One region of the Halalkalibacter sp. HAAS-P014 genome, then DNA from elsewhere that is predicted to be linked to it. Evidence: riboswitches for the same ligand, from Rfam matches in the RefSeq annotation. Region 1 holds a riboswitch; each other region holds the start of a gene.
What was found. Region 1 has a riboswitch for cyclic di-GMP ahead of AC1FXZ_RS14305 (WxL domain-containing protein). Riboswitches for the same ligand answer to the same signal wherever they lie in the genome.

Region 1 (7,436 bases):
AAAAGAATAACCCTGGACCAAAAAGGAGTTTCCAATCTTTTAGCTCCTCGAAATATCCCTTCGGAAAGAAATGTCCATTGAAAAATGCCTTTAAAAATATCATTGATTCCTTCGCAGTTGATACTATACCTCCTTCTGGTCCGATAGATGACATATATTTGGGTAGATGGATTTCCTTATCTTTAAAATAGATAGGGGCAGGTTGCATATCATTCACATCTTCAAATAAATACGTATCTTCTAAGTTGAGTTCATCAAAAATAAATTCCTTGAAGACCGTATGGATGTCTTTGTTTGTGATTGTTTCAATAATCTTACCTAAAAGCTGATAATTTGTATCAGAATATTGAGCCTTTTTACCAGGAACAAATTTCGGTTTCTTTTGTTTTGCACTCGCTATTGCTCTTTCGAAGCCCCAACTCTGATCGTTTCCTGATGTTAAATCCTTAACCACATCAGAAGAAAAGTAATCTGGAATTCCCGATGTGTTGGACATTAAGTGTTTAATTGTTATATCTTTAGAGTATTCTTTTCCTTTAAATAGGTGGAGTTCATGTAGAATTTCATCTGACAAATAATCTGAGATTTTATTTTGTAGGTTCAGACAGTTTCTTGACCTTAAGTTTAGTACAACTGCCGTGACGTATAATTTTGTTACGCTTGCAATAAAATATGGCTTATTTGTAGTTAGATTTCCAGCCCCGTGTAAGATCGACAAAGAATTGTCCCCATCTTCGACACATAATACAGCACCATATATGTTTTTCTTTGATACCGCAGTTGAAACTACTTCAGCAATAAATGAAGAATCAATTGTTCGTAACAACTATAACATTCCCCTCTCATTTAATAGAGTCTCTACTATATCATCTTCCAAGAGAATAATTTTTCAAGTATCAACAGTGATAAGGTTCTTCATCTAAATTCTTATATTCATATCCTTGATCCTTATAGCATTATTATTGTTCGATTTCTGCTGAATACTTCAATAAAATGATACTGCCGTAAAGCCTCCGTTAAGGTGCAATTTTTTATAGAAGAGCTAAACCAAAAATGAAAAAAGATGATGTTGAATAGTAATAATAACAATGGAATCCATAAATTGACTTTTTTGATTCATTATTATTCATATCAAATATCCCAGAGTCCAAAAAGAGTTCCTGACACCCGGTGCAGTCAAGTGTTACTGCACTCGGAGTCAGGCGTTATGTTAGGTAGAAGTAATTTAATTCAATAGTTGTTACATATATACCCTCATATGTCGATTGTGGCTCTAGTGTTAACGATAACGCAACGGGACTAAAATGAATCAGGTAAGAGCCTATTAGTCAACGAGCCTTGAGGAAGATATTTCTTAACAAAGCGATAGGCTTGTAAGTCTAATTCATTAAGGTTTGGCTTTCTACCTAATTTCCTCGAAAACTCCTCTCTAAAAGAAAAGACTCCATATGTAAAACAACAACAGTCTGATCCTCCGTATCTATTAGAATTGCATACTTTGTAATTACACTCATAAATTACTCCTTTTGCAATGAATATCTCCAATACATCTTTTCCAGACTATTGCTTTTCACCATTCTTTCTGCATCTATAAAAATATGCAACCTTTTTAGAAAGGTCCACTTACGATATTCCACACTAATGTCGTTTCATAATATGTATCACTTTCTTGTTTACTTATGTTTGATGGGGGATGATACTTTAGTGAATTTGTTCCAAAGTTAATGTGATAAGTCCCCATTCCTTCACCTAGATCAGCAAATAGGACTCTCGTTGGAATAGTATCATAAATTTTATATGTCTGGTCATCAACCCAATTGGGTGAAGGAGCAGATCCATTCTCTGCTATGATATTTGCACCTGCAGCATTGAGTACCAATTTTCCCTTTTCTTCCTCTTTGGTTCTTTCATTCGAATCTACTTGTTTTAGTGGGGTTGATTTTAACAATAACCTCCACCCCGAACCTGATCCACTTGCATCAACAACTGTCAGCGTTCCTACATCTCCAAATGCAGTTTCGGTTTTCTCATTATACCTTAGCACTACATTTTCTTTTGAAGAAAAAACATTCAATGTTCCACCAGTAATGGTGAAGTTTACCAATGAATGATTCTGTGATGAATTAACTGTCAGTATATTCATAAAGAAAACAACCATAAAAGTAGCGAGAAGAACTTGCTTATTAATTTTTCTTGTTGATGTTTCTTGTAACTTAAACAATGGTAGCACCTCTCTCAGTGCTACCATTATATAGGAAACAAATTAACAGTTTAAGCAATTTCCTCAGGTAATATTAGGTAATCCCTTGATTTACTTTTTCCTTGAACCTAGCCAGTAAAAGAAACCGGCTAAAGTGACACCACTTATAACCCATACCCACACTGGAATCCCTCTTGGCGCCGATACAGGAGCATCTTCCCTTATCTCTTCATACTCTCTCACTTGTTCTCTTTCAATTTCAAACGTTCGTTCAGCCGTTATCTCCTCATCAAGTACATTTGCTGATATAAAAACATTATACAGACCAGGGTCTAGTGAACCATGCGTCCACGGAACTGGAAACCGAATCTCCGTATGGGGCACCATCGTAAATGGTTCAAATTCACCAGTAAATAATTCTTCACCACTGTCATTTTCAACTCTATAGTGACCATGTGTACCTCTTAAAATCATTTGAGCACCGTTAATAAACTCCATGAACAATTCCAGTCCAGATGGATTAACGTTAATTCCTACATCGCCCATTGCAAAGTTTTGAGATGCTGTGTTTGGTAAATCAAGTTGCACCGCGAGTGTAAACGTAACTTCATTTCTGATGATAAAACCAATATCTCCTTCTGTATCATGAGATTCGATTTCATCAAGAGTGTCTTCACCTATAGAAGCAAATAAAAGTCCACCTAAAAATGTTCCTTCATCGACAGTAGGAACCGAAATATGTATTGGGACTTCCACCGTTTCATTTGCATCTAGTTCGATAAAAGGTTCAACATCCAATAATTCTGACATAAGGGTAGCATTGTCCAATATTTTTGTATTTTCCGATTCTATAATATCTTCATACAAAATTCCTCCAGTTGGAGCCGTATAAGAATTTAAAGGAAGTACTTGAACAGTTATTTCATGATCTCTCTTATTGTGAATACGAGCATATATCGTTTGATCATCGCCTGGTTTCACGTCTAAATGATAGTAACCACTTACACCTTCGATTTGCGTATCAGGTAAGATCGCTTCAACAGAAAAAGGAGCATCCATTTCTTGCTGAGCGTTAGTTTTCTCTAAGAATAAGTTGTTTATTATCGTAACTATAACAAAAAAACATAAAATATAGACCAAAATGCGACTATACATTCCTATCAAACACTCCTTTCACCTGTTAGTCTATCCCAAATGAAGTTGATTTTATTAACGCAAAAAAAACAACCATGCTTTTAACATGGTTGTTCGTACATCATCTATTATTGTTTAGGACCTTGAGTCAAGTTCCATGTAATTACAGTTGTATAATGACCTGCTAACGCTGTATCAGGACTTAGAGTTAATGTTAACGCATTGCCACCAAAAATTGTGTTAAACGTTCCAAGACCTTGTCCCTCTTGCGCATCCAAAACAGTTACTCCGTATACATTATCTAAGTTGCCACTACCTGGTGTTAGAACCGTAGCATCTGAAGACCCTGCTTCTGCTTGTACAGTAGGTTCGACAATAGCAAGAGAGTTAGCTGGTAACGTATGATTATCGGTAGTTCTCTTTAATGATGATGCTGTTGCACTTACATTCCAGCCACTTCCAGCACCAGTTGGATCAACCACTTTAAGGTTACCTAAATTGGCTGAAGTTGTTTGAATTGTACCATCTAATGTTAATCCTTCAAATGTTACTGGTTCAGGTACTTCAATCTTTAAAGTTCCTCCAGTAACTTCAGCAGTTCCAGTTGTTGTTTCTGATGCAAATGAAACATTTGCGAAAACACCAAAAGATAATGCGAATACTGATAAAGTAGTTACTAATTTTTTCATGTATAAATTCCTCCCGAAAGGTAATTTTTTTGAGATAATCTATACCCCACTCACCTTTATCCTTTTTTAGGCATTAAAAAATTCCTACCATAAAACTTAAAGTCTATAAAAAGGTAAGAATAGAAAGGAAGTATACGTAACTACTTCTTTTCATTCTTTAGCAACCTGTCGACCTTAGCAATAACTTACCTTAGGCACATGGCTTTGCGTCATCGCCTTTCAACGATTTTGCCTTTTATAAAGGAATGAACTATATGAAATTGTTCTATCAGATGGCGTGTGATATATCTTACATGGATTATCATAACGGGAATATTAAAAGTAATCTAGTCATTAAATATTTCCATTGTTACCAAAGGAAAATATAGAACAATGTATTAGTAGGTAATAATAAGAATATCGCCTAAAATGATAAAGGCTCCTCCATCAACATAACGAAAATCCGGAAATCATAGAAAAACAAAAGTGACTGCACCTTCTTTGTCTCAAGAATTTCCCCAAAAAGAAAAAGTGCTCCATCCTGCACAGATTAGCACTTTTTGCTTAGATTTATAAAAAAATTAATATTGTATTCGGCAAGTAATAAATGTAACTTTACCTTCCAAATAACAACATGACTTTATTATTGGAATGGGTGAGTATTGTGGACAGTTCGAGCCAGCCGTGCCAAGTTTTGAACCATGAATGTGGATGTTAGAGCCAGTGACTGTGGAAAGGAGAGCCAAGTTCTTTTCTATGTACTTTTGTTCAATATTTTGCTCCTATTTTCAAAAAAGTATTGGAAACCATATAATAAAATTGCCTTATAAAATATATAGATAAAAAATTGAAAGTGATTCAATTGAGCTAATGTAACCACTCTAAATTTTTTGGTTAGATTAATAATTGGAAAAGCGAATAAAGCGTCTATAATAGCATTTAGTAGTATAAACCGTTTAAAATTCCCATAAGTCCACCTTAAAATCCACATAGATCCGATTAAAAATGGACCTACATGATAAGGAAATTCCCCTAATATATAGGATTTAGGCTTATTATAAAAAAACCACCATTTTCGTTGTTTACCAATTAAAGTATCAGTAAAATGTACAAGTAAAACAAGAATTGACGCAGGTAAGAATCTTTTAATATTACGTATGCCTAAGATGGGTAATGTAACCCACGATAGCACAATCATTACAAAGTTAACCAATACCTGGCTTCTCAATGACATAATGTCCTCCATATTATAGGTTGATTACTTTTATTTTTAACTATTATTTTACACAACAGTCAATGTTATTCTAATTTAAATTAACCTACTACTTTATTTTAAGTTCATTCTTCACAAAGTCACATTAAAATGAAAAGATCTGTTGCATTGAGTCTACTATGTAGTAAGACCATGATCTCACTACGCCTTTTACTCTGCATCACTTGATGATAATTAATTCATGATTCAAAAAAGCATACCCATCTTAAACGTTACCACATACCATAAAATAAGGTTTCTACGATTGGGAGGCAGTATTTATGTATAGACAGCAAGCAAGAATACCAAGAAACTGTCCACAGGGGTTTTTGGGTCGGTATACCGTAATTCCAGGAGACACGTTCTATACCATTGCGCAGATGTTTAGAGTAAGAATTGAAACACTTGCATTCAATAATCCCCATATTCCAAATCCTAATGTATTATTCCCCGGAGACATTCTCTGCGTTCCTGGTTTAATCCCTTACCCCTGCTGTACGTCTTTACAGCCCCGAGGGAGTGCACCATTCGGTACAGGAGGCGTAGCTTATGTGAATTTCGCTCCAAGAGGAGGTCAGGCTGTGAGCATTATGGCAACCTTACCGCAGCCTCAAGTTTTCGGTAATTTTGACAAGTATACAGGTGAAATGATCATTCTCGGAACTGGAAGCTTTAGAACCCAGTTATTTGCTACTCCCGAAGACCCACCTATTTGGTCATCCCGAATAGAACTTCCTACCGCTGCATCCGTTACGCCAAACTCGCGTGTGTTAGTACGCCCTTTTAATTCGTTGGCCGGCACTTCAGGTGCTCCTGTCTTAGAAGGCATAATTCTTGTTGGAAATTGCCAATAACATCAATAGAAGCAAAAGGAGCTGTCCTTCGTCATTTGTGAAAAGGTTCCTGTCCCCCATTACTTTAAAGTGCCGGGGGTCAGGAACCTTTTTTCGCGTTAGCCCTTGGGATTTTTAAAGTCCTATTTCATCTACTGCATAAGTAGCATCTTCATTGCTAAAACCTTCAAATTCTAACTGTTGAATTAGACCGCTTCTTGAGAAACTTGTGTAGTCTAAGTAATCTTGAGCCATTATTACGGCTTGCTCTCGCCAATCAACATTTAACTGATTTACTGCATAAGTAGCGTCCTCATCATCAAAACCTTCAAATTTTAACTGATCTATTAGACCACTTTTAGAAAAAGCTGTATAAGCTAAATAGTCATTAGCCATAGCCACTGCATTTTGTTGTGATAATGTTTCTGTTTCTTCCACAGTTTCTTCTTGTATTTCTTCTTCTACTGGTGCTTCTTCCTCTGAGGTTTCTTCAATATCCTCTTCTAATTCAGCTTCTTCTACTTCCTCAACCTCTTCTTCTATTTCTACATTTTCTTCGTGTTCTTCCTCTGCTATTTCCTCCACAGGATCAGGTGCAGCGATTACGAAAAGGATTAAAAAAACAAGTGTAGATGCAACTGTCACAAGTAATGCTTGTGGTCTAGATTTCGCCTTAATTAAACTAGGTTTTATTAGAGCGACGGGAATAGCGATTAACGACAATAGAAACAAAATAAAAAACAATGTACTCATTTTCCAAACCTCCTCTTTCCCCTATATTTTCCGAAAAAATGCACATTATTCTTTTAAACAGTTATGTCACGATCTCTGTCCCGATCATCATTGTTGTGACATCTTCAACATTGACACTCCTTTCGTATATAAAAAAGCAGCCGTTTCCATGGTAGTTAAAAGAAAAACAATATTAAAATAATTGGTATTGTTACAAGTAAAGTTAATAAACAGCCACAACCCATCATCTTATTTCCAGTTTGCTGCATTCCCTTGCCAACTTTATCTAACTTCTCTGTTCTATCTAACCATTTTTGTTTTCGTTCTTCCTTGTCCATTTTATCAACGCTCCCATTGTCGTTTTTATATACACTGGGCAAAGGGGACAGGCAACTTGTCCTAAAAAAAATTACGTAAAATCAATTGGAAATTTTTCATGACACTTTAAACATTACAGATTTAATCTACCTCTTATATCGACTTCACCATAGAGTTTCGAAGCAGAGGGAACAGATCTTTCGTTTCCTTTAGGTAGGGTATTACAGATCCGTCCCCCTCTTATTTTTAACGGGGAATAAGGCTTTATTCTTCCACGATTGCTCCAATTGTGGCTTATC
Region 2 (7,436 bases), on a different contig from region 1:
TTCTTCAATTCATCTAACATCATTTTCACAGCAGTAGCGTACATCTGTTTTTCTGAATGGATATAATAGTTTAATCTCATTTTGACATCTTCCCTTTTTGTAATTGCTCTAAGGTAATATTGACAGGTTTTGTCCCTTCTTCCTCTTCGTCACCTCTTAGCAGGAGAGTAAAAACACCAGTCTCATTAGCAAGGGCAAGAGCTGCTCCTTCTGTTGGAGTCACTTCAAGTGTAACCATTTCATAGGAAGCAGCGGTTTCACTATACTCGTCAACCAACGTCTTCCCTACAGCTAATACCTTTGTATTATCAACAATAATTTGTGAAGATGTTTCTTCCCCAACAGGAACTGGCAATACGGCAATTACATCTACAAATGATCCCGGACTAACAAAACCAGAAACACTTTGAACTTCCGTTACTGCAATGGAAATCGCTCTTTTGCCTTCTTCAATTTGAATGTTGTGTTGAGGATCCAGCAGTTCTTCGTCTGCAGCCTCTTCATCAAGGTTCGCTGTTGCAGTCGCAATTTGATTTGCATTATCATTATTCGCTGTTATAAGAAGAAAGAAAAAAGACATCATCACCCCAAAAATTATTGCAAAAATCCAGATCTTTTTTGTATTCATAAGTAATCACCTTTTTTACTTAATAAGTTTAAAACCATATGCTCCATAGCTTGATTGGTTTGCTGAGGATTCACCGGAACGAGTCGTTTGAATAAATCGCCCTGTTACTTCAGCCCCCTGATTGGTTGAAGAAACACTCTCAATAAAAAAGGTTGCAAAGCCGACAATTAACACTTCTTTAATCTGATTTTGATCTGTGCTAACTGGCTGAAAAATCGGTACAAGAACCACTCTAGAACAATTAGGGGGATAATTTAAATAGGTTGCATTCGGACAAGCTGAAATACGAGGTGTAATCGCATCCCTTGTTGGTCCAGCCAAGTTTCCCGTTTGTGTACCTAACACCGATCCAACTTTCAGCTCAAATTCATAACCATTCCTTAAATCCGTTTCGTAGTTCTTAGCACCAGTACCTGTTAAAGCAATTGCACCAAAGTTCCCACTTGCTGAATCACTGACTTTTAACGTTTGCACTGAACCAAACGACAAGTCCATCGAGGGTTGAATCCCTAGTGGAATCGCTCCTTTTCCCGACTGAAGAGCTTGAAGTTGAACGGCAGCCCTTGCTTGAATTAGTGGCTCTTTAATCCCGAGCGCTTTCGCAAAAAAAAGCGTTCCTCTTATTTGGCCCTGCACTTCTATCAATGTATTATTTGCGTTAATAACAATTTCAAATTGACTAGGGGTTCCATTATTCAACAATATGGTTTGGTTAACAATTTCTTTGGCCTTATTCGGATTGGCAGGCAACTCTTGGGCCGCTGCTAATACAGCAGCATCCGCTATTTTTTGAAGCCTATTTTTTTCAAGGTAGAGTGATCCCATATCAATCACTAAAGCGATGCAGCCGATAAAGACGGTCATGCCTAAAGCGACTAAGACCATGACCGCTCCCTCCTCTTGCTTCATAAATGCTTTCATGATTACTCCACCCTCATCACTGTTTTCGACCTCACCATTAGAGGATCAGGCAATATATTTTTAAATAACGGGATCGAAAAGGCCACAGGATATGATAATTCAACTGTGACATACGTACCTCTGTTTCGATTCGTTGTAATAGGCGATATATTAATTTTCTCTGAATACAATGACGGTGACGCTTCTTTTATCCGAAGTACCACCTCTTGGTTTGTCCCTCCAACACTTGCCACTCTTGCCCCTTCTCGGCTAGCATGCTCAAGTGTTAGATGCGCATGAAAAATACGACCAAAATCAATAATCCCAAACAGGAAAAACAGAAGAACAGTTAAAGAAATTGCTAATTCTACGGTTGCTTGTCCCTTCTCTGACCGAATCACAACAGACTCACTCCCGAATAACATACGGTCCCTAGAACAATTGCAACGCCGTAAGGGAACGCATGGTGCATATCCTTTTTACTTAAACCATCTAATGTTTTTAATTGTGCTGAAAAGAAAATTCGTTTAAGTGAATTCAATAATTCTCTCTGCTTAAGTAAAATAATAAAAGCAATGATGCCACCGATTATGGCAATGTATAAAAATGAGCCAAAAACAAACGCTGTTCCTTGTAACGCCCCAATAGCCATTAAAAGCTTCACATCACCAGCTGCAATACCACCTAATGCATAAGGAATTACCAGTAACCCAAAGCCTGTTAAAAGACCCAGAAAGCTAAATAAAAAGCCTTCCCAACCAAACAATACGGTATTTGAAATTAAACCTACTACTATAGCAGGAAAAGTTACGATGTTTAGTATTTTTCGTTTTTTTAAATCTGTAATTAATGAAATTAGTAATACTATAAAAAGTATGATAAACGTCACGTGACTCACCTCGTAAAAAAAGCCTACTTTTTTACGGAACATCGCTCCTAAAGTAGGCTTTTTAAATTACTAAAGCTTATTTATATATGAAGGTTTTACGACCCAAAAACTTTTGCTCTAACATCGTCAATTTTGTCAATTAAAGATCCACCAAATGCCGTAAACGCTGCAACTGCACCGATAGCAATTACTCCTAAAATCAACCCGTACTCAGTCATACCTTGTCCATCTTCTTCTTTAAAAAACTTGATAACTTTGTTTAACATAATGTAAACCCACCTTTTTTTGAATGTTTTTATAATTTATACTTGCACAAAAAAATACTACCCCCCGAAGAATAGTATGGAAGTTTACTATTTCCGGCAACTGGCTGGCATATCTAATTGATGAAGCCCCTGTAGTTTTGCGTCCCAAGGTTTCCCTTGGTTTGCCCTTATCATTTTGTCACAAACAATTTGTAACCTTGTGTAAAATTACGGCGTTGTTTGTAAATTTATATTAGCATGCGCTTTGTTAAATCAACAATCACAAAATAATTCATCTTTTACGTAATCTTGGAAGAACAATCGATCGTTCACTTATAAAGAAGCAGGTTTTACATAAAATATCCCTGCTGCTCCAAAAAATCGCTATATTTAGAGCTTGATGCTCATTTAAAAGGTTGTGATAACTTGAAACTAATTACAGAAAACGATGTTCAACAGATCCCGATTAGCATTTTAAGATACGACTCTTTTATAAAAAGGCTAAAAGGCTTAATGTTTCGTTTCAAACCAATCGTGAACGAAGGAATCCTTCTTGCCCCATGTAATTCGATCCATATGTTTTTTATGTTTTTTTCAATTGATGTTGTTTTTTTGAATGAAAAAAATCAAATTATTCACCTAAAGAGACATGTAAAACCATGGACGGCAATTTTCCCCGTTAAGCATGCCGTAGCAGCCCTTGAATTACCAGCAGGCACAATTGATACATACTCGATCCAAAAAAACCAGTTTATTGAATTTTAATAAGCTTATGTCAACAACCAACGATTTAACCTCTTTGCTGTTCTCGTGTTATTCTCGCTTTGATATTTTGTGAAAATCTCGCATGAATTCTTCAATTGCTGTGGACGCTAACAGAAAGAGTTCAAGTTGAGGTGACATCCATGAATAAGATATTTATGATTGCAACAGCCATCGGTGTACCACTTTCAATCCTTGGTACCCTCCTTGCTTGGTCTCCAAGTATGATGTTTCTTATTTACAGTGTAACGATACTAGCTTTAGCCTCCTATATTGGCAGGGCAACTGAAAGTCTATCGATCATCTCAGGTCCTAGAATTGGGGGACTACTTAGTGTTACTTTTGGAAATGCAGTTGAATTAACCATTTCAATTTTTGCGTTAAAAGCAGGCTATTTAAATATCGTACTTGCCTCTCTCACTGGTGCAGTAATTAGTAATTTGCTCCTAGTAGCAGGCCTGTCCTTCTTTATAGGCGGTTTAAAATTTAAAAGACAATCGTTTGATATCCACGATGCAAGACATAGCATTGGGTTATTAATGTTTTCCGTTGTCGTTTCTTTTGTTTTCCCATACATATTTGCTACGACGCTAACTGAGCAAGAAGTTTTGCAACTAAGTATTGGGATTGCCATCACCATGCTCGTGCTATACTTTGCTGCACTTTTTTTCAGACTGGTTACTCACCGGGGGGTTTATGTTAAACGAGGTGAAGCTTCTGAAGAAGAAGAAAAAGAAGAACCTGAATGGGGCAAAAGAAAAGCCATTTTGATATTAGCTACTGCTGCCTTAGCGGTAGCCTTTACAAGTGATCAGTTAGTAGACACATTTGAGGCCGTCGCTGTTACCTTTGGTTGGAGTGAAGTATTTATCGGTGTCATTATTGTGGCGATCATTGGGAACTCTGCTGAAAACATTACGGCCATTTATATGGCCTTACGCAATAAAATGAATGTATCGGTTGAAATAGCTGTAGGTTCCACTTTGCAAATTGCGATGTTTGTTACACCCACCCTTGTATTGCTCTCATTGTTTTTCCCGGTGTCTATGGCACTCGTTTTCTCAACTGAATCGTTAATAGCGATGATCTTATCTGTATTTTTAGCAATTACGATGATTAATGATGGAGACTCGAACTGGTTTGAAGGGTTAACCTTACTTGCAGCTTATCTGATTATGGCAATCGGATTTTACTTCATTTAATGAAGAGGCTTTGCCAAAAGGTATAATTTTGACCTTTTGGCAAAGCCTCGAACCTAGTATTCTTCTTACATCCACTAATATAGCTATTCTTTTATTTTCACATTATACTTATGCAACCAGTAATCCATTTGGATGAAATGAGCTAACAATTGTGGCCCAGCCATTAATTGGCCAAAATACGGTTGGCCCGTTGGCAATCCACCTGAATCAGCGATTTCTTGAAGTGCTTCTTTATTTATAAACTCAAAAATCGGTGCGTCCTTTTGCGCTAATACATCTTTCATTCCTTTTTGTACAGCTGCTGTATACTTAGGATGATGCGTCTTTGGATACGGACTCTTTTTTCGATAAAGTATATCATGTGGCAGTAACCCTTCTAACGCCTTCCTTAGAATCCCCTTTTCACGACCAGCAAGCTGCTTCATTTCCCACGGAATGTTCCATACATACTCTACTAAACGGTGATCTGAAAACGGCACACGTACTTCTAAGCTTGCTCCCATACTCATCCGGTCTTTACGGTCAAGAAGATTTGTCATAAACCAAACAATATTCAAGTACGATATTTCACGTCTTCTAGCCTCTTCAGCTGTATCACCCTCAAATCTCGGTGTTTCAGCAATGGTTTCTTTATAACGATTGTAAACATACTGCTTTAAGTCGAGCTTTTTTTTCCATTTATCATTTAGAAGATTTTCGCGCTCATCTATCGAACGCATCCAAGGAAATCCGTCAAAATACATAACTTTCGGCTTATGAAACCAAGGATATCCACCGAAAATCTCATCTGCACACTCACCCGATAATCCCACTGTTACATCTTGTTTGATTTCATGGCAGAACCAGAGTAACGATGAATCGACATCAGCCATCCCAGGAAGATCACGGACATCTACTGCTTCCTTTAAACGATTAGCTAATTCATCAATGGAAATCACTTTGTTATCATGCTCGGTGCCAAGTGCATCAGATACGACATTTACCCACTCCGCATCTGAATTGGGCTGAAAATCACTCGCTTTAAAGTATTTATCGTTTTCGTCATAATCAATTGAATAACTTTTAATTGGTCCTTTTCCTTGCTTCTCATAAACTTTTGCTGCCAACGCCGTTAAAGCACTTGAGTCCACTCCTCCTGAAAGAAACATCCCGACTGGAACATCAGCAAATAACTGACGCTCAACTGTGTCCTCTAGTAAATACCTCACATGGTCTGCGGTTTCGTCAATGCTATGCTCATGCTTTTTGCTTTTCAGTGTCCAGTAACGACTGATTTTCGCTCCATTCCGATCATAAATTAACATATGCGCAGGACGTAGCTCGTTAATGTCATCAAACACACCATGACCAGGGGTTCTAGATGGTGCTAGGCCCATGACATCTGCTAGACCTTCTGGTTTGATGACAGGCTCGATATCACGGTGAGCAAGTAAGGCTTTTAATTCAGAACCGAATAATAAGCATCCATTACGCACTGTATAAAACAGTGGCTTAACACCTAAACGATCACGTGCCATAAACAAACTTTCATCTTTGTCATTCCATATAGCAAACGCAAAGATTCCATTAAACTTCTCAAGGCTTTGATATCCCCATTCGATGTATGATTTTAGTAACACTTCTGTATCTGAATGCCCTTGAAAATCATGTCCACGTGCAAGTAACTCTTTCCGTATGTCCTCAGTGTTATAAAGTTCACCATTATAGACAATTGTATAGGTCTTATCCTTATAAGTACGACTCATCGGCTGAACGCCATTTTCCGGATCAACTACGACCAGGCGTGCATGGCCAAAAGCTGCATGGGATGATGTCCAAACATTCATATCATCAGGCCCACGGTGGTTTAATGTCCTTACCATATTTCTTATTTGCTTCTCTTCTTGCCTTAAGTCATTACGCCAATCAATCCACCCTGTAATTCCACACATGTATTTATCAGCCCCTTTTTGGGAAAGTTTCTTTTTTGCCCAAGTGATATGAGTGAATCCCATCCTCACTGAGCTTTCTCTCTACTTCATTCGCCCCATGCTAGGCTCAATGCCCATAACCTATCCTATTCAATTTATAGGCAGATGTGCTAATTTTTCCTATGTTATTAGTGTAATCATCTAGATAGTGAAGTTCATAGATATAATTCAAAGAATTTACTAAAATTCATGAAAAGAAGGTGGAGAGACTAATGCATCATTCTAGACCTCGTTTTGCAACAAAGAAAATATATAAAAAAGTGTTAAAGAAAAAACAATTAACATTATTACAATTGCAACACAAGCTCTATGAACTGAAAATACCCATCATTCTAATATTTGAAGGTTGGGATGCAGCTGGTAAGGGTGGGGCAATTAAAAGAGTAACGGAGAGACTTGATCCTCGTGGGTATTTTGTACATGGAATAAAAGCTCCCGATGAGCATGAATTACATTATCATTATTTGAGGCGATTTTGGAAAAAACTCCCTAAAAAAGGACAAATAACAATTCTTGATCGTTCATGGTATGGTCGCGTTCTCGTTGAACGAATCGAGGGTTTTGCAACCGAAAATGAATGGCTACGAGCTTATGATGAAATCAATCATTCAGAAAAAATGCTAGCTGACGATGACCATATTTTAATAAAATTTTGGTTAGACATATCAAAGGATGAACAATTACAAAGGTTCAAAGCCCGTGCGAAAGACCCTTTTAAAAAGTGGAAGCTTACTGATGAAGACTGGCGTAATCGACAAAAGTGGGATCATTATGAAAATGCCGTTTTGGATATGCTAGATAAGACAAATACTCCCTATGCAAAATGGCATGTAATCAATA
Region 3 (7,436 bases), on a different contig from region 1:
CACGGTCTGTCGTTTCAACCAACTCACGCTCTCCATCTATCCATTGATAAATATAATACTCTGTTGCAAATTCTGTTTCATTCCATCTTAACTGAATATCATTTCCATTCGCTAATCGTTCATTCAATCCGCTTGGCGCTTGCATTGTTGGGTGGACCAAATTTACTTCTAGCAATGCTGGTTCTGATTCTCCAAAACGGTCACTGTAGGACGTTACTTCAAAATGATAAACTTCCTCCGGCATATCTCTGAACCATTGATTTACGCGATCTGTTGTAGCCACTAATTCACGTTCACCATTAATCCATTGATAAATATTATATTCTAGCGCATATGATGTTTCATCCCATCTTAACTGGATGTCGTTTCCGTTTAGCAGCCTTTCATTTAATCCGATCGGTGCTTGCATTTTCGGATGAACTAAATCCACCTCTAATAATGAAGGTACGGATTCACCAAAGCGATCACTGTACGATGTTACTTCAAAATGATAATCTCCCTCTGGCATATCTCTGAACCATTGATTTTCACGATCTGTTGTAGCCACTAATTCCCTTTGCTCATCGATTAATTGATAAATTCGATATTCTGTGGCATAGTCAACTTCGTTCCATCTTAATTGGATATCATTTCCATTCGTAATTCTCTCATGTAACTCCTGTGGTGATTGCATTTGTGAATGGACTAAATTGATCATTAATTTCGATGCCTCGTTTGACTCCCCGAATCGATCACTATAGGATGTTACTTCAAACACATACTCTCCTTCTGGCATGTCCCTGAACCATTGACTTTCACGATCTGTTGTTTCAACTAGCTCTCTTTGGCCATCTATAATCTGATAAATTCGATATTCTGTTACAAATTCTACTTCATCCCATCTCAATTGGATGTCATTTCCATTAGCTAGTCTTTCATTTAAACCGGTCGGTGCTTGCATTTCTGGATGAACTAAGTTCATTTCCAATTGCGATGATTCGACTGATTCTCCGAAACGGTCACTATAGGATGATACTTCAAAATGATAGTCACCTTCAGGCATATTTCTGAACCATTGGTTCACTCGGTCTGTTGTTTCAACTAATTCGCGTTGCCCGTTGATCCATTGATAAATTTTATATTCTGCTGCATATTCTACTTCATCCCATCTCAGCTGAATATCATTTCCGTTTAGCAGCCTTTCATTTAAACCGGTTGGCGCTTGCATCTCTGGATGAACTAAAACAATGTTCAATAGTGCAGAATCAGACTCACCAAAGCGCTCATTATGTGATGTTACTTCAAAAGTGTATTCACCCTCCGGCATATTTCGAAACCACTGGTTTAACCGGTCTGTTGTTTCAACTAATTCTCGCTGGCCATCGATCCACTGATAGATATAATACTCTGTCGCATACTCCGCTTCATTCCATCTCAGTTGGATGTCGTTGCCGTTTGTATACCTTTCGTTTAAGCCCTCTGGTGCTTGCATTTCAGGATACACAACGTCAACTGTAACTGTTTGTGAACTGACCGACTCCTCATCACCTGATACAGATGTAATCGCATACGTGTAGGTCCCTTCAGCTAACCCTCTAATAATAGCTCTGTTTCTTGTAACCTCGGCAGTAAGAACCTGTTCCTCACTTACTTCATACACACGGTACTGGTTTACTCCTGAGACATCTTCCCAATCAATCCGGACATCACCAGGGTATGTCTGATTGACCGTTACATTTGCAGGAGCATCTAAATCATTAGATGCTAGTACAACAGAGGTTGGTAAAATTAATTGAAGCACCAATATCACTGCCATAAAAAATGCTAACTTGCTAGAATTTTTTTTCATTACTTTTGCCCCCTTTTCTAGAAAAAAGACCATAAAAAAAAGCCTTACAAGAAAGTAGGCATAAAGACTCCTATCATCTTGCGGTAACCGGCTACCATCTACCCAGAGGTAGGTCAGGCCCTTGGCTTTGCGTCTCATAGTTTCCTATGATTTGCCTTTTTCACTAGATATTTTCTATCATATCCATATTATGAGATTTGACTTATAAATTGTCAATACAATTCATTATTAGGAGTGTCTTTAAAGCTATATATCGATACTAAATTAGTCTTCCTTTTATAAAAATAGGAATATATTACTTTTAAACTGATAGTATAAACTAATTGATTGAGATAAACTTTCTCACAAATCTAATATCATTAATCTAGGCTGCTAATACCCTCTTATTTAACTTAATAATTAAACTTCGGCTGTTAGACACCCAAAAAGAACCTTAGAAATAATTTTTCTAAGGTTCCAAAGGGTACTAAAAATTAGTTTAGAAGTTGTAATACAGCTTGTGGCTGTTGATTTGCTTGAGCAAGCATTGATTGAGAAGCTTGGTTTAAGATGTTTGTTCTAGTGAACTCCATCATTTCTTTAGCCATATCAACGTCACGGATACGAGATTCAGCAGCTTGTAGGTTTTCAGACGCATTATCAAGGTTTTTGATAGTATGCTCTAAACGGTTTTGATTTGCTCCTAAATATGAACGCCATTCAGAAACCTTTTCAATAGCAGCATCTACTAAAGCAATATCAGCATCAAAAGATGTTCCGTCAGCAACGACTCCATCCACTGTAAGACCAGCTGAATCCAAATCTTCATCTAATGTTAAAGTAAGTTGTTGGCCGGCATTTGCTCCTATTTGTAAATCATAATCAAAGTTCCCATCAAGTAGCTTCTTGCCATTAAATTCTGTTCTCTCGGCAATACCATCTAACTCATTATTTAACTCTGTAATTTCATCTTGAATAGCTTTTAAATCTTCAGATTCTAGCGTACCTTCATTTCCGGCTTGAACTACCAATTCACGCATTCGCTGTAAAATTGCATGAGTCTCATTTAAAGCACCCTCAGCTGTTTGGATTAGAGAAATACCGTCTTGTGAATTACGTGACGCTTGATCTAAACCACGGATTTGTCCACGCATTTTTTCAGAAATCGATAGACCTGCAGCATCGTCACCAGCACGATTAATACGAAGACCTGAAGATAACTTCTCCATTGCGTTTGAATTTTGGTTAACGTTAATTCCCATTTGACGGTGTGCATTCATTGCAGATAAGTTGTTGTTAATAATCATAATAATTTTCCTCCTTGAAATTACTCCGCCCACGTCCTTGTGGTTGGATAAAAAGTAGTTAAGTTCGCTACATTGTAAGCGGCCGTCTCACAATGTAACTCCTTACACTATTATTATCGGAGTGCTTTTTTAAATGTTTAGTAGTTTTTTATATTTTTTTGATTATTTTTTCCTAGAAAAGTTATCCATTATCTAATCTTTACTAAATACCTCTGTATTTTCTAGCTTTTTTAGGTCTAAGTGCATAGATTTCTTTTTATTTTCTATTGATAAAAGTCACATTTTTGTCGATATAACTAGTATACAGTTCTTTTCTATTATATTTAATTTCGATTGAGGAGGTTTCGCTTGTTTTTTGGTTGCTAGTTTCATGAACGAGTGCACATACAATTGCTATTCTAACTTAGAAAAAGAGGAGACATTATGGACAAGACATCAATTATCGGAATTATTTTAGGGTTTACAGCCGTCTTGCTTGGCTTAATTTTTAAAGGTACGAGCTTGGCTGTTTTGTTAAATCCGGCTGCATTTTTTATTATTATCGTCGGTACAATTGCTACGATCTTAATCGGTTTTCCGGGAAGCGAGATTAAGAGAATCCCTAAGTTGTTTGGGGTGTTATTGAAAAATCAAAAGCAGCCAGACACTGCTGAGGTGATTCAGCTTTTCACTAGATATAGTTCACTCGCCCGTAAAGAGGGGTTGCTTGCGTTGGAGCAGGAGATCGATTCGGTTGAAGATCCGTTTTTAAAGCAAGGCTTAAAAATGATCGTCGATGGGCAGGAAGCGGATTTTATTCGCGATACAATGGATGAAGAACTTAATGCAATTGAAGAGCGTCATGCTGCTGGGGCGCAAATTTTTACACAGGCTGGTACGTATGCTCCGACACTTGGGGTGCTTGGAGCAGTGCTCGGTTTGATCGCGGCGCTTGGGGATTTAAATGATATGGATGCACTTGGTTATGCGATTGCGGCAGCGTTTGTGGCGACGTTGTTTGGGATTTTCACTGGGTATGTTTTGTGGCATCCGTTTGCCAATAAGTTAAAGCGTAAGTCTAAGATTGAGATTATGACGAAGAGCTTAATGATTGAGGGAATTTTATCGGTTCAAGCAGGAGTTCCTCCTCGTGCGATCAGCGATAAGTTGATTGTGTATGTGCCTCAATCTGAACGAAGTAAAGTGGAAGAGATTATGAACCAAGGAGAGAGCGTGAATGGCTAGGAGGAGAAAGAACCATCATGAAGATCATGTTGATGAATCGTGGTTAATTCCTTATGCCGATGTTCTTACATTGTTGCTGGCACTTTTTATCGTGTTGTTTGCGATGAGTTCGGTTGATGCTGAGAAATATCAACAGTTAATGGGGGTTTTTAATGATCAATTCCAAGGGGGGACTGGGATTATGGAGCACCCTTCGCCAGTTTCAAGTTCGTCTCCTTCCCCAGATCAACATGAGGATCAAGTAGAAAAGGACGATCGTGATCAGGCAGTGCAGCAGGAGAACCTCGACTTACGCAAGCTTAAAGAGGAAATTGATCACTATATTGAAGAGCATGACTTGGATTCGGATTTAGAAACACAGCTTTCAGAGGACGGATTGTTGCTGACGATTTTGGATAATGCGCTCTTTTATTCGGGAAGTGCTGATGTAAGACCGGATGCAGTCAGACTCGCTGAACAAGTTTCAGATTTATTAATTTCTGATCCACCACGGAGAATTGTTGTTGCTGGGCACACCGATGATATTCCGATTAGCAACGCAAACTTTCGCTCCAATTGGGACTTGAGTGCTCAACGTGCCTTAAATTTCATGAAAATTTTAATTGATAACGAGGACTTGAATCCACAAAACTTGAGTGCAACAGGGTATGGTGAGTATCATCCCGTTGCTTCAAACGAGACCGAAGCAGGCAGAAGCCAAAACCGGCGTGTCGAAGTATTGATTATCCCGAATTATCAATTGAATTAACTAGGCTAGTAGGCTATCCCTGATCAAGTGGGATGGCCTTTTTAATCTCGTTTGAAATTATAAAAAAAAAGATAGATCTCTATTTGGGACCTACCTTTAACCACTCATATTTTAAAGACAATTCGTTCCTCTTCATCCAATGATGCATGGACATGATGTTTTGTTCCTGTAAAGTCATGTTTCTTGTTTCCGATTTTAATCGTTGTTCCTTCCATTGCTGTTCGAATCGAAATGTATTGGTCATGAGGAACAGCGATTAATGTTGTAGTTCCGAATTCTGTACCAGCCTCATTTATTTCTACTCCTTGGCGCCCGTATACTTCTCCTCCACGAAGAATGCCTTTGATTTGTAAGAAGCCTCCTGCATGAACTTTTGTGTTGATGCATCCTTGACCTGTTATCTCAATATTTCCACTGCAATAAAGTTTACTGTTAGAAGCGCTTGGTATATTGATAGAGGAAGCTGTTTCCTCATTGATTTGACTGAAATCATGTAATTCTTTCATTTTTCTCGATAGATTAATCACTTTCTCTAAATCAACTGGTTCCTTTGTTATCGAAAGGAATATTTGCTTCAAGACAACAGCAACTGTTCCCCACTCGCTAATGTCTAAATAGCCTGAACTTTTTCTTACTGCTGCTATGTATTTCCTTACAAGTCGTGGGTACTCTTTAAATTTCTTCTCTACTAAAATTCGAAGTAATGGTTGCAGTCCGTTTCTTGAAAAATCATCATAGTTAAAGTTACGGGACTTCATCAGTTGATGAATGACCGCGATCATTGTTTCTGTATGCTTGTGTAGAGTTCCAAGAAGTTCGCCTAATTCAACTTCCAGCATACTATTTTTTCCTGCCGTTAGTTCTGAATTGCTAATGTTTCGATAGGATACAATCGCTCCAGCTGCTGTTAAAGTGGCACGGTTCACTTCTTTTCGAACCGTTATATCCCCTTCAGCCTCGACCGTCATCCCTTCACTCACTTTGCCTAAAACGTCTACATCGCCAACAAAACGAATATTGCCCGAGATCATATTCACATCTCCATTATGGGTGAGCTTTAACATCACAGACGCTTTGACGACTCTCCCTCTTTTCTCAATTTGAGGGCGTCCTGATATCGTTGAAATGAGTTGGTCCTCCACTTGCGAAACACCTTTTCCTAGTTTAAGAGTAATAGGATATGTTTGTTTAACAGGAATCAGCTCATTTGTCACGGTACGACCAGGTTCACCAGGTACTGGAGAATGAACGATCGCAATCACTTGTCCTTTTGCACAGTTAGGGATCGTTTTACTTTCACGGAAGTCGACTCGCCCATCTTCCTGCTCCGTCAAACCTACTTTCGTTTCTGTATCCACTTTCATTTCAAGCCAACCGTCTTTTCCTTGTTTCGCTAGGGTCCCTGTAGCGATCTCAAATGTTCCACGTTCCTCGGTTTGAATCGCCTTTACAATTTCAGCTCGATTAATCCCGTGCTGTATATGTAAGTTTTCGAGTTCTTTTGTAATAAGTTCCTCGTTTAAACGATTTTGAACTTCTTTAACCTCTGTTACCTCTATTGTTAGATGTTCATCAGGGGAATGATCCGGGATCGTCCGAATCAGCTGATATCCAGGTTCAACCGTTAACAGGGCTTTTAATTTATCATGGTCAACCGTTATATTCCACGTTGTTTCTTGCTCTTCGTTTTGAACATCGAGTTCAATTTGATCATCTTCTGAAACTAGCGTTGTACCTGTTACAACTTCATGATTCTTTTTGACTTGTACCCCTGTTGTACCCGTAATCAGTGGATAAGAGCCTGGAGACGCTTTGCAATAAACTTGTCCCCCTTCGATCCACACTTTTCCTAACAGGGATTCATCTGATCTTATTGACTGGTCATCCTTTTGTAATTCATTATGTATATTGAAACCTTCAACAGGGATAGTAGAAAGTGCTTCTTCAAGTAATTCCATCTGGTCTGGATTTTCTTGATCTTGTATCGACTCTTTCTCGCTCATTCGTTTTGTCAATTTAACGATTGCTTCTTTTGAGCCCATTCCTAAAAAGCCTTTTGTGCTATGTTGGATGATTTCGATATGTACTTCTTGTTTCGTTGCTTCTAATAGTGATAGTCCAATCTGAATCGCTTCAGATAGATCTTTTCCTTTTGAAACGATGCTCTGCATTTTAGCTCACCTACTTGTGTAATACTCTTGAAAACGTGATAGTAATAATCTTATCTCCACTATGGTTATATTTTACCATACCTTTAGTGTGGTATTTTCCATATCCTTTAAAATAGCCTATGGTTTTATTTTCCACTCGAAACAAAAAAACACCCCGAGTACCGTTGAACGAAACGTTG
Region 4 (7,436 bases), on a different contig from region 1:
ATACTTCTGAAGCAATACATTAATAGAATGCCGAACAATAGAAACGAAAGAAAATGCCCCAGCTTTTGCGAAAACATCGGACTAGATACACTAATCTCATAGAAAACAAAGAAATTCGAGAAACTCGGGTTTTCTGTAAAAGAAAAAGTAATGTCTCCATGGTGGATCAATCCTCTGAAGCTAGCAGTTAAAGAAAAGATTACAATAATCAGTGCCCAACCAATTAGTAGAATGTACTTCATATACGTCACACTCACTCATTTATTTTTTACTAGCTTTACCAGTTTGGTTGAGTTGTATACGGATGGTCCCCTGCAGCCGAGAAAGGTATGTATATTTCTATCACGCTACTTTCGCTTTTTAGTGCAGCAACTCCTACAAGCGCTTTTGTCGAAAAAAGGAGATTTGTTACTATAGAATTGTAGAAATGGGAATGATATACTAATAAAGTCGTTACTAAATGTATTTTTTATCCTTTTATAGGAAGATAGTCACTGTTTTGTAGGTGGGTGGAAGCAAGAGATGAATACGGTTAAAGAAGTCGAAAAATTCACACAAGAGAAATTGACAAAGATATTAGAAAACGCCTATAAAAAAGGCTCAGAATCTGCTAACATCAGTTCAAAACAACTAGTTGAAGATATTGCAGCATCATTAAAGCCATATGTTAGTGAGAGTGGGAAGTAAAATAGTAGAACCCTAAACGATGGAACTTTTGAGTGAGCTTTGTTGTTTAGGGGTTTTTGTGTTTTGGGGAGGGGTTAGACGGTTCTCGCGCTTCCGAAGCCGTCCCGTTGTTTCCCACTCCTCTTGAAGCTTTTTTACCTATTACAGTATGAGAAAATATGTGGTAATATTATGAAAAAGCGATTGTGGAAGCCGGACGACCATATAGAGTAAGAAGACAGTAGTGAAAATATCATACTGAAACGGGGAATATATGGGCAGTTCCCCAAGAAAACCAGGAGCTTTTAGCGCTCCTGGTTTTTCTTAGGGATGGGGCTATTGGCAGAGAGGGTGTAAGGCACCCGGAAAAGAGGAGGAACATATGAAAACGAAGAAACTTTTTTACCTAAGCTTGATCTTACTTTTTCTAGCAGCTTGTTCACAGAAGACGATCGCTGAGCGAGTCGATGAAAGGCTGGCGCTTGGACAAAAGTATTTGCTAGAAGAAAATTATGAGGAAGCGATTTTGGCGTATGAAGAGGCGATTAAGATTGCGCCCCGTGCAGCAGATGCTTATTTAGGCTTGGCTGAAGTATACACAGTGTTAGAGGATGATGATGAAGTTGTAACGACTTTGACTGCCGGGATTGAGGTTGTGGAAGAGGCTAATGTGCTACGTGAGGAACTGGGCAGCCATTATCAAAATAGAGAGATGTATGCTGAAGCGCTTGACGTTTATTTGGATATTGTAGAGTCGGATGAAGGCGACCAGTTGGCCGTAGATGAAGTGGTTGATTTATATCAACGGTTGAATGAGTTAGAGAAATTACAAGAATTTTTGGAAGAGATGTTTCAACGGACTGATGATGAATCCTATCAGCATTTACTAGATGGTTTGTCTTTGATTACGGCAGGAGAACGATTGCCCGGGTTTGATGAAGAGATGGCAAGATTTCAAACGGTGATGAAGGATCGCAATGGCCATGAATACAATATTTTTCTATACGCCGAAAATGAGAGCAGAGAAGTCGTCGATCTTCCATCTGCTTTTGGAAGCGTGGGCGATGTTATTTTATCAGGTGATTACCAGGTTGTGATTCAAAACGAACTTGGCGATTATTATCTGCAAGATCTTGTTTTAGAAAACCAAAGCATTAATACGAATACACATATGCCGTACGTGATTGAAAATACGCCTGATTTGTTTGTGTTGTCTTGGGTAGAAGCAACCAATTTCAGTGCTCACGAAATCTATGCTTTAACGAGCCAAGGGTTAGAAATGATCGATATTACAGGTATGTCGAGTCCACGGTTAAAATCGGCAGGTCCGAATGCCTTCCAATATGTCAATTATAACAATGCAGAAGGAATTTGGACGTACAGTACGGTGGAGTTAGAGGTAGATAACTGGACGATGACGTTAACCGAGGAGTATGAGTTTGGTTTTGATGAAGGCCAGGCTTTGCGTGAGCAATACGCTGCTTCGGGCGATATGATCATCGACGAAGGGGGAATCACCCAATATCCGACTGAGTATATCGACGTCATCTTAAGAGAAAGTGGCTCTGCCAATGAGGTTGCGAATTATTTACATGAACTGATGAACTTGGGAGCATACGGGATCATTGCTGAAGGCATGGCTCCAATTGGGACGGTGGAAGAGGAAGTTCTCAGCAGATTCGGAGATCCGATCGATGATACGATGGGCTTTCAAGGAACAATCTTTTATGAGTACGACGACGCCACTTATATGATGGGATATCGAGACGAGTTTGAAGTACTAAGAAGTTTTCAGTCAGAGGGACAAATTTTACCTTTTACACAAAAGGAACTGATTGATGTGTTAGGTGCGCCAGATACAAGGGGGGAAGATCAGTACTTTCTGATGGGATACTACCTCAATTACAGCGCCGGAGAGTATACGGTGCAATTCGTTTTTGAAGAAGATCATGATGGTGCTGTGGTGAGGCAGATTTTTGTGCAGTAGTTTTGGGGATGGCGAGAACTGCGATCATTTTCTCTTGGCTGATTGCAGATAACCCTAGTAAAATTGCTAATAAAAGCTAGTTGCTATTAAATTGGGCAAATTTGCCGTTATATTTACAATTTCGCTATTATATTGCGAAATTCACCGTTATATCAGCGAATTCGCCGTTATATTTGCAAAATTGCTATAAAACGTGATTTTGTAAGGGTGTTGATAGGTTATAATGAGCGTTTTGAAGGCGATATTTGCTTGAGAAGTGGAAAAATACATTTTTAAACGATTTTTGAGAAGAAGTGTGTTGTTTTTATCGTTCTTATGATTAGTTTTTGTTGTCAAAAAAGCATGGCGGCGGTTCTTACATGGGAATTCGGAAGTTTTTCTCAAATTTTTAAGCTCTATGTGTAGTGTAAATGCCTAATATCGGTAGAACATATTATTGCTGTTACTTATCGCAAAAATTTTTGAATTCCCTAGCAAGAAGGAAGTTTAAATTTTTGGGTTTTATATTCTACACTTAGATTAAAATTTCCTTCTTCGAGGTACTTTTTCACCAGTCCCGGACGGTACTCGCGCTTCCTTCAAAACTGTGGATGAAGGAAAATGAGTCTATCGAAAACATCGAGCTTTTTGTACCCAAAAGTGAATAACCTATACTTTATACACGTAGTTCTCCACATTGTATGAGATATTCACAGGGAGGCTACGTGCTTTTTTTATCAATTGGTTACATATCCACAGAATGGGGGAGTTATCTCGCCACAAGCACTGTGACCATTCTCGTGATTTTCCTCCTTCTACCTCTCCCTCTAAAGTCCCTATTTGTTCATTTGTTTTTAGAGTATAATTTATATCAGAAGAGCGTTGTATGAACCTTAGTTAAATCATACACCCATCTTCATTTGTCATTTCAAAAAAGGCAAATCTTTCGAAAGGGAGAGACGCAAAGTCACAGACCTAAAGCGCTATGCTATGGTGGCTGGACCGCTGAAGAATGGAGAATGAAGCCGATACGATAGCTTTCAAATCTTTCTCAGCAAAATTTAAATTGTAGGAGAGGATTTTTTTTATGTTTAAGATTGAAAAATCAGTTAGGACATTATTGGTAGTTGGACTAGTAGCATTTGGAAGTACGTATCCAGCCGGGGCAAATCTAGCTTACGCAGATAGCCATGATGAAGATATTATTCAGGAAGAGACGGCTGAGGAAATAGAGAATGTGATAGACGAGAGCCAAGTGGAAGAGGCTGAACCAGCATCAGAAACAGTCATTGATAGCGAAGAAAGCGAGTCATCACTGCTTCCAGGGGATTTCTTCTATTTTGTTAAGAAGATCCAGGAAAATATTCAGCTCCTTTTCACGTTTGATGATTTAAAAGAGGCTGAATTACTTGCTTCTTTTGCAGAGGAGCGTATTAAAGAAGCTGAAGCCTTATTCGAACTTGGTGAAGAAGAGGCAGCAATGAAGCTTCTTCAAGAAGCAATCGATCAACAGGAAGCAGCTTTTGTAAAATATGAGCAACCAGTCTTATCAGACCAAGAGGAAGAGGCTGCTGAAGAAGACGATGCAGCTGAAGAAAACAAGGAGAATACTGAGAGCACAGAAGGCGTGGAATCGAAGGATCAAGAAAACAGTGAAGAAAATTCGGAAGAGGCAGTATCCGAAGAAACGGCCTCTGATGAGGAAGTTACTGATTTAACACGTGCTGAACTAGAAGCGAAATTCTCTTCTAACCTATTAGCCTTGCAAGCTGCGTTAGAGAAAGTACAAAACCCGCAAGCAAAAGCAGCTCTTGAGAAAAATGTTGCCAAAGCCCAAGAAAGACTTGAAACGAAATTAACGAAAAAATTAGCTAAACTTGATGGTGATGGTACAGATTTAGAAGATATGATGGAAGAAGCGACAGAGGAGCCTCTAACTGAGGAAGAAGTTAAAGAGGTTACTGAAGAACTAGTGAGAGAAACAAACGAAGAAAATCATGAAGAGGTACTAGCTGCTAGCAACAATCTAGAAGAGCAGGCAGATAAAGACGAGTCTATTAGCGAAGCGCCAGTCAAACCAGCCAAAGAGAAACAAATCGAAAACGTAACGAAGGAAGCAGAAAAGAAGCCTGAAAAAGCAGCTAAAGCAGAAGAAAAGAAAGCAGAAAAACCGGCTAAGGCAGAAGAAAAGAAAGTAGAAAAAGCAGCTAAAGTGGAAGAGAAGAAAGCAGAAAAAGCAACTAAAGCAGAAGAGAAGAAACCGGATAAAGCACAAGAGAAACAAAATGGAAATGCTAATAAAGCTGAAGATAAGAAAAATAAAGAGTAGAAGCACGGGGACGGTTTGAACTACTCCCTGTTAAGTAGACAGTGGAATAATAAATAACATTAAACGGCCATAGTCCTATATTCTAAAGGGCTATGGCCGTTTAATCGTTTTTGTAGTCGTTCTTAATTATAAAAGTACATGTATTCATCTATTGCCCACGAAAGCTCCCTCCTGGGTAGCACAGATAATCTGTCTATCTAGAAAGGAGCCTATCAGTTCTCATGCTACCTTCTATTCATTTTTTGCCGAAAATATCATCGTATTTGCTTTTGACATACATCTCTTTTTCATGTTTCTGTATGTCATGTCCTTTACCGAGATAATACGCTAAAGACATGATCAACAATACTAGACTACTGAGCAACTGTAAAAATTCAAATAGCGACCATAAAGATTCAATTTGGATATCAGGTAAGGTCACAGCTACGGAAAAAGAGTAAAGGATAAATTGGATAATCCCGAGGTCGTGATTCAAAGCAATAGGTGAAGCCCATAACGGAAAGTAATGAGATAATCCAGCTAATAAAAAATAAAGAACGCTAAAAATGATTGTTAGTTCCAAGATGCTATGTAAGGCAAGAGAAGTTCTTGATGATGGAAGCAGAAGAGTATTATTCCAAGAATTGATATAGACAATTTCAGCGTTGCCCAGTTCTTTTTTGCCATTGAATTCTTTGATGTCTTTTATATGATCATGATTAATCGTTCTATATTGATTCTTACTCCAGAAGAAAAGCTTTTCACGTTTAGTAACGATATCATTATAAAAAGCAATAAGAATTTCTAAAACCCTGGAAACCGTTCGGAAGATGACAAAAAGGAGAGTAGCAAAAGGAACCATCCCATATAAAAGTGGTTTATCCGAAAAGCTATAAAAACAAATAATCGCTATAAAAACAGTTACGATAATATTTAACCAATTACTTCTTTCGATATAGAACTTCTTAAGAAGCCGTGAATATTCTAATGCACCCAATGAAATAACATCCATATCGCAAGCAATTGACCCCATTTTTCGTTTGTAATATTCAGCCCAAAAATAATCAGGAGTCAAAAGAAACTTCAGGATTTTTGTTATAAGAATATAAATACATGATCCTATAATATAAAAGATTTTACCCAGAATGTTTTTATCCTTTGTTGGAAACAGCTCTCCCCAGCTTTTTACTTCTGCAGATAGTTCTTTAATAAAGCTTCCCTTTAAGTAATCGTATTTCTTCTTTGGAACGCTTGCACCTTTGATTGTCCGCCAAGCCACAAGTTTATGAAGCCAAAAAGAGAGGAGGTGTGTAAGGAAAAATACGGCAACAAGGAACCACCACCAATGGCCGTTAAAATCTATGGTCTTTTCTTCTAATGAATAGCTGAAGCCGTTAGGGCTGAAGGTAGAATACAAACTCACCACAATAAAGGCTAATAGAAAAAGGTATTTCCATATAGCCCATGTATTGTTCTTTTCTACAAGACTAGTATATTTTCCAGTGAGACCATGATATTTACCTGTTTCATAGATTTCTGCTAGTGTTGTGTGCTTAATTTGATTCATAACTAAAATCCTTTTATCCTTTTTTTGTAAGTTGTCTGCATAGATGTGTTAGGTATCATGATACAGTTTTTACCTGTTAATGAAAAGAGTAGTGAGGAAGCACCGGGTATGGAGACCTTTGTTTCAAAGAATAGTAGTGAACAGAACTAATGTTTGGTATAATTGAGTGACAACTACATTAAGTGGATGGTCGGTTGACCATCTCCCGATAGAAGGGAGGTGGGGAAAATGACGACATATGAAGCAATTACTGTTGCGCTGCAATCAAATTTAGTTTTGGTAGGAGTACTAACATTGATACTAATATTCGTCAAAGAAAGAAAAAAGTAACCGTCCAGCCCCTGACCAAAGGATAGGATAGGTTACTTTTTCCTTGAGAGATCTACTTAATTCACATGGTCAGCCGCTCTTCACGCGGCATGTAGTTGTGTTGACCGGGTGTTGACGCACTCGGTCTTTTTTACTCTAGGTTGATCTTGATAATATTATACATGATTAGTATTTGACTTTCATGATATTTTTACATTTATATATGAACATTCACAAATGATGCGATGTATTGGTGTGAGTTTGTTGAAGGGTTGGGGGAGAAGTAGGAGCATGGGGTTCTGATGCTTCCTCCAGATAAGAAGAGAACGACAATCAGTGGGCCAGCCCAAAAGGAAGCGCGAGAACCGACCCTGCGCTTCCTCGCATATTTCCTAGTTTTGCTCCTACTTTCCTACTGGTCAATATAGTAATATAAATACAGAATTGTTGATTACTAGATAGGAGGGTGCCTTTGTGTCAGAGCAGTGGTACTACTTAGAACAAGATCAAGAGATGGGCCCACATGACTGGGGAGAATTACAGCAACGTTATGAACGAGGGGAAATATTAGATTTGACGCTTGTTCGGAGGAATGCAAATGACAAGTGGGAACACTTTCA

Region 2: another riboswitch for cyclic di-GMP. It lies ahead of AC1FXZ_RS13445 (Flp family type IVb pilin); the one in region 1 lies ahead of AC1FXZ_RS14305 (WxL domain-containing protein).
Region 3: another riboswitch for cyclic di-GMP. It lies ahead of AC1FXZ_RS07810 (OmpL47-type beta-barrel domain-containing protein); the one in region 1 lies ahead of AC1FXZ_RS14305 (WxL domain-containing protein).
Region 4: another riboswitch for cyclic di-GMP. It lies ahead of AC1FXZ_RS10655 (DUF5667 domain-containing protein); the one in region 1 lies ahead of AC1FXZ_RS14305 (WxL domain-containing protein).

Annotation. Positions count from the first base shown of each region.
Region 1 is NZ_JBWQTV010000017.1:19,517-26,952, reverse strand. It holds gene AC1FXZ_RS14320 (serine hydrolase domain-containing protein) at 1-826, opposite strand, end outside; gene AC1FXZ_RS14315 (WxL domain-containing protein) at 1,610-2,221, opposite strand; gene AC1FXZ_RS14310 (DUF916 domain-containing protein) at 2,312-3,355, opposite strand; gene AC1FXZ_RS14305 (WxL domain-containing protein) at 3,463-4,023, opposite strand; cyclic di-GMP riboswitch class I at 4,180-4,266, opposite strand; gene AC1FXZ_RS14300 (LysM peptidoglycan-binding domain-containing protein) at 5,536-6,108, shown strand; gene AC1FXZ_RS14295 (Ltp family lipoprotein) at 6,223-6,840, opposite strand; gene AC1FXZ_RS14290 (hypothetical protein) at 6,996-7,157, opposite strand.
Region 2 is NZ_JBWQTV010000016.1:133,099-140,534, forward strand. It holds gene AC1FXZ_RS13420 (CpaE/TadZ family protein) at 1-80, opposite strand, end outside; gene cpaB (Flp pilus assembly protein CpaB) at 77-628, opposite strand; gene AC1FXZ_RS13430 (pilus assembly protein TadG-related protein) at 644-1,549, opposite strand; gene AC1FXZ_RS13435 (TadE/TadG family type IV pilus assembly protein) at 1,552-1,929, opposite strand; gene AC1FXZ_RS13440 (A24 family peptidase) at 1,926-2,417, opposite strand; gene AC1FXZ_RS13445 (Flp family type IVb pilin) at 2,513-2,683, opposite strand; cyclic di-GMP riboswitch class I at 2,776-2,859, opposite strand; gene AC1FXZ_RS13450 (DUF192 domain-containing protein) at 3,089-3,427, shown strand; gene cax (calcium/proton exchanger) at 3,568-4,626, shown strand; gene asnB (asparagine synthase (glutamine-hydrolyzing)) at 4,710-6,557, opposite strand; gene AC1FXZ_RS13465 (polyphosphate kinase 2 family protein) at 6,809-7,436, shown strand, end outside.
Region 3 is NZ_JBWQTV010000010.1:33,227-40,662, forward strand. It holds gene AC1FXZ_RS07810 (OmpL47-type beta-barrel domain-containing protein) at 1-1,828, opposite strand, end outside; cyclic di-GMP riboswitch class I at 1,908-1,994, opposite strand; gene AC1FXZ_RS07815 (flagellin N-terminal helical domain-containing protein) at 2,302-3,114, opposite strand; gene motA (flagellar motor stator protein MotA) at 3,538-4,338, shown strand; gene motB (flagellar motor protein MotB) at 4,331-5,086, shown strand; gene AC1FXZ_RS07830 (flagellar assembly protein A) at 5,191-7,257, opposite strand.
Region 4 is NZ_JBWQTV010000013.1:110,277-117,712, forward strand. It holds gene AC1FXZ_RS10640 (VanZ family protein) at 1-242, opposite strand, end outside; gene AC1FXZ_RS10645 (YwzD family small protein) at 523-687, shown strand; gene AC1FXZ_RS10650 (tetratricopeptide repeat protein) at 1,049-2,653, shown strand; cyclic di-GMP riboswitch class I at 3,559-3,642, shown strand; gene AC1FXZ_RS10655 (DUF5667 domain-containing protein) at 3,720-4,961, shown strand; gene AC1FXZ_RS10660 (hypothetical protein) at 5,197-6,507, opposite strand; gene AC1FXZ_RS10665 (PrsW family glutamic-type intramembrane protease) at 7,291-7,436, shown strand, end outside.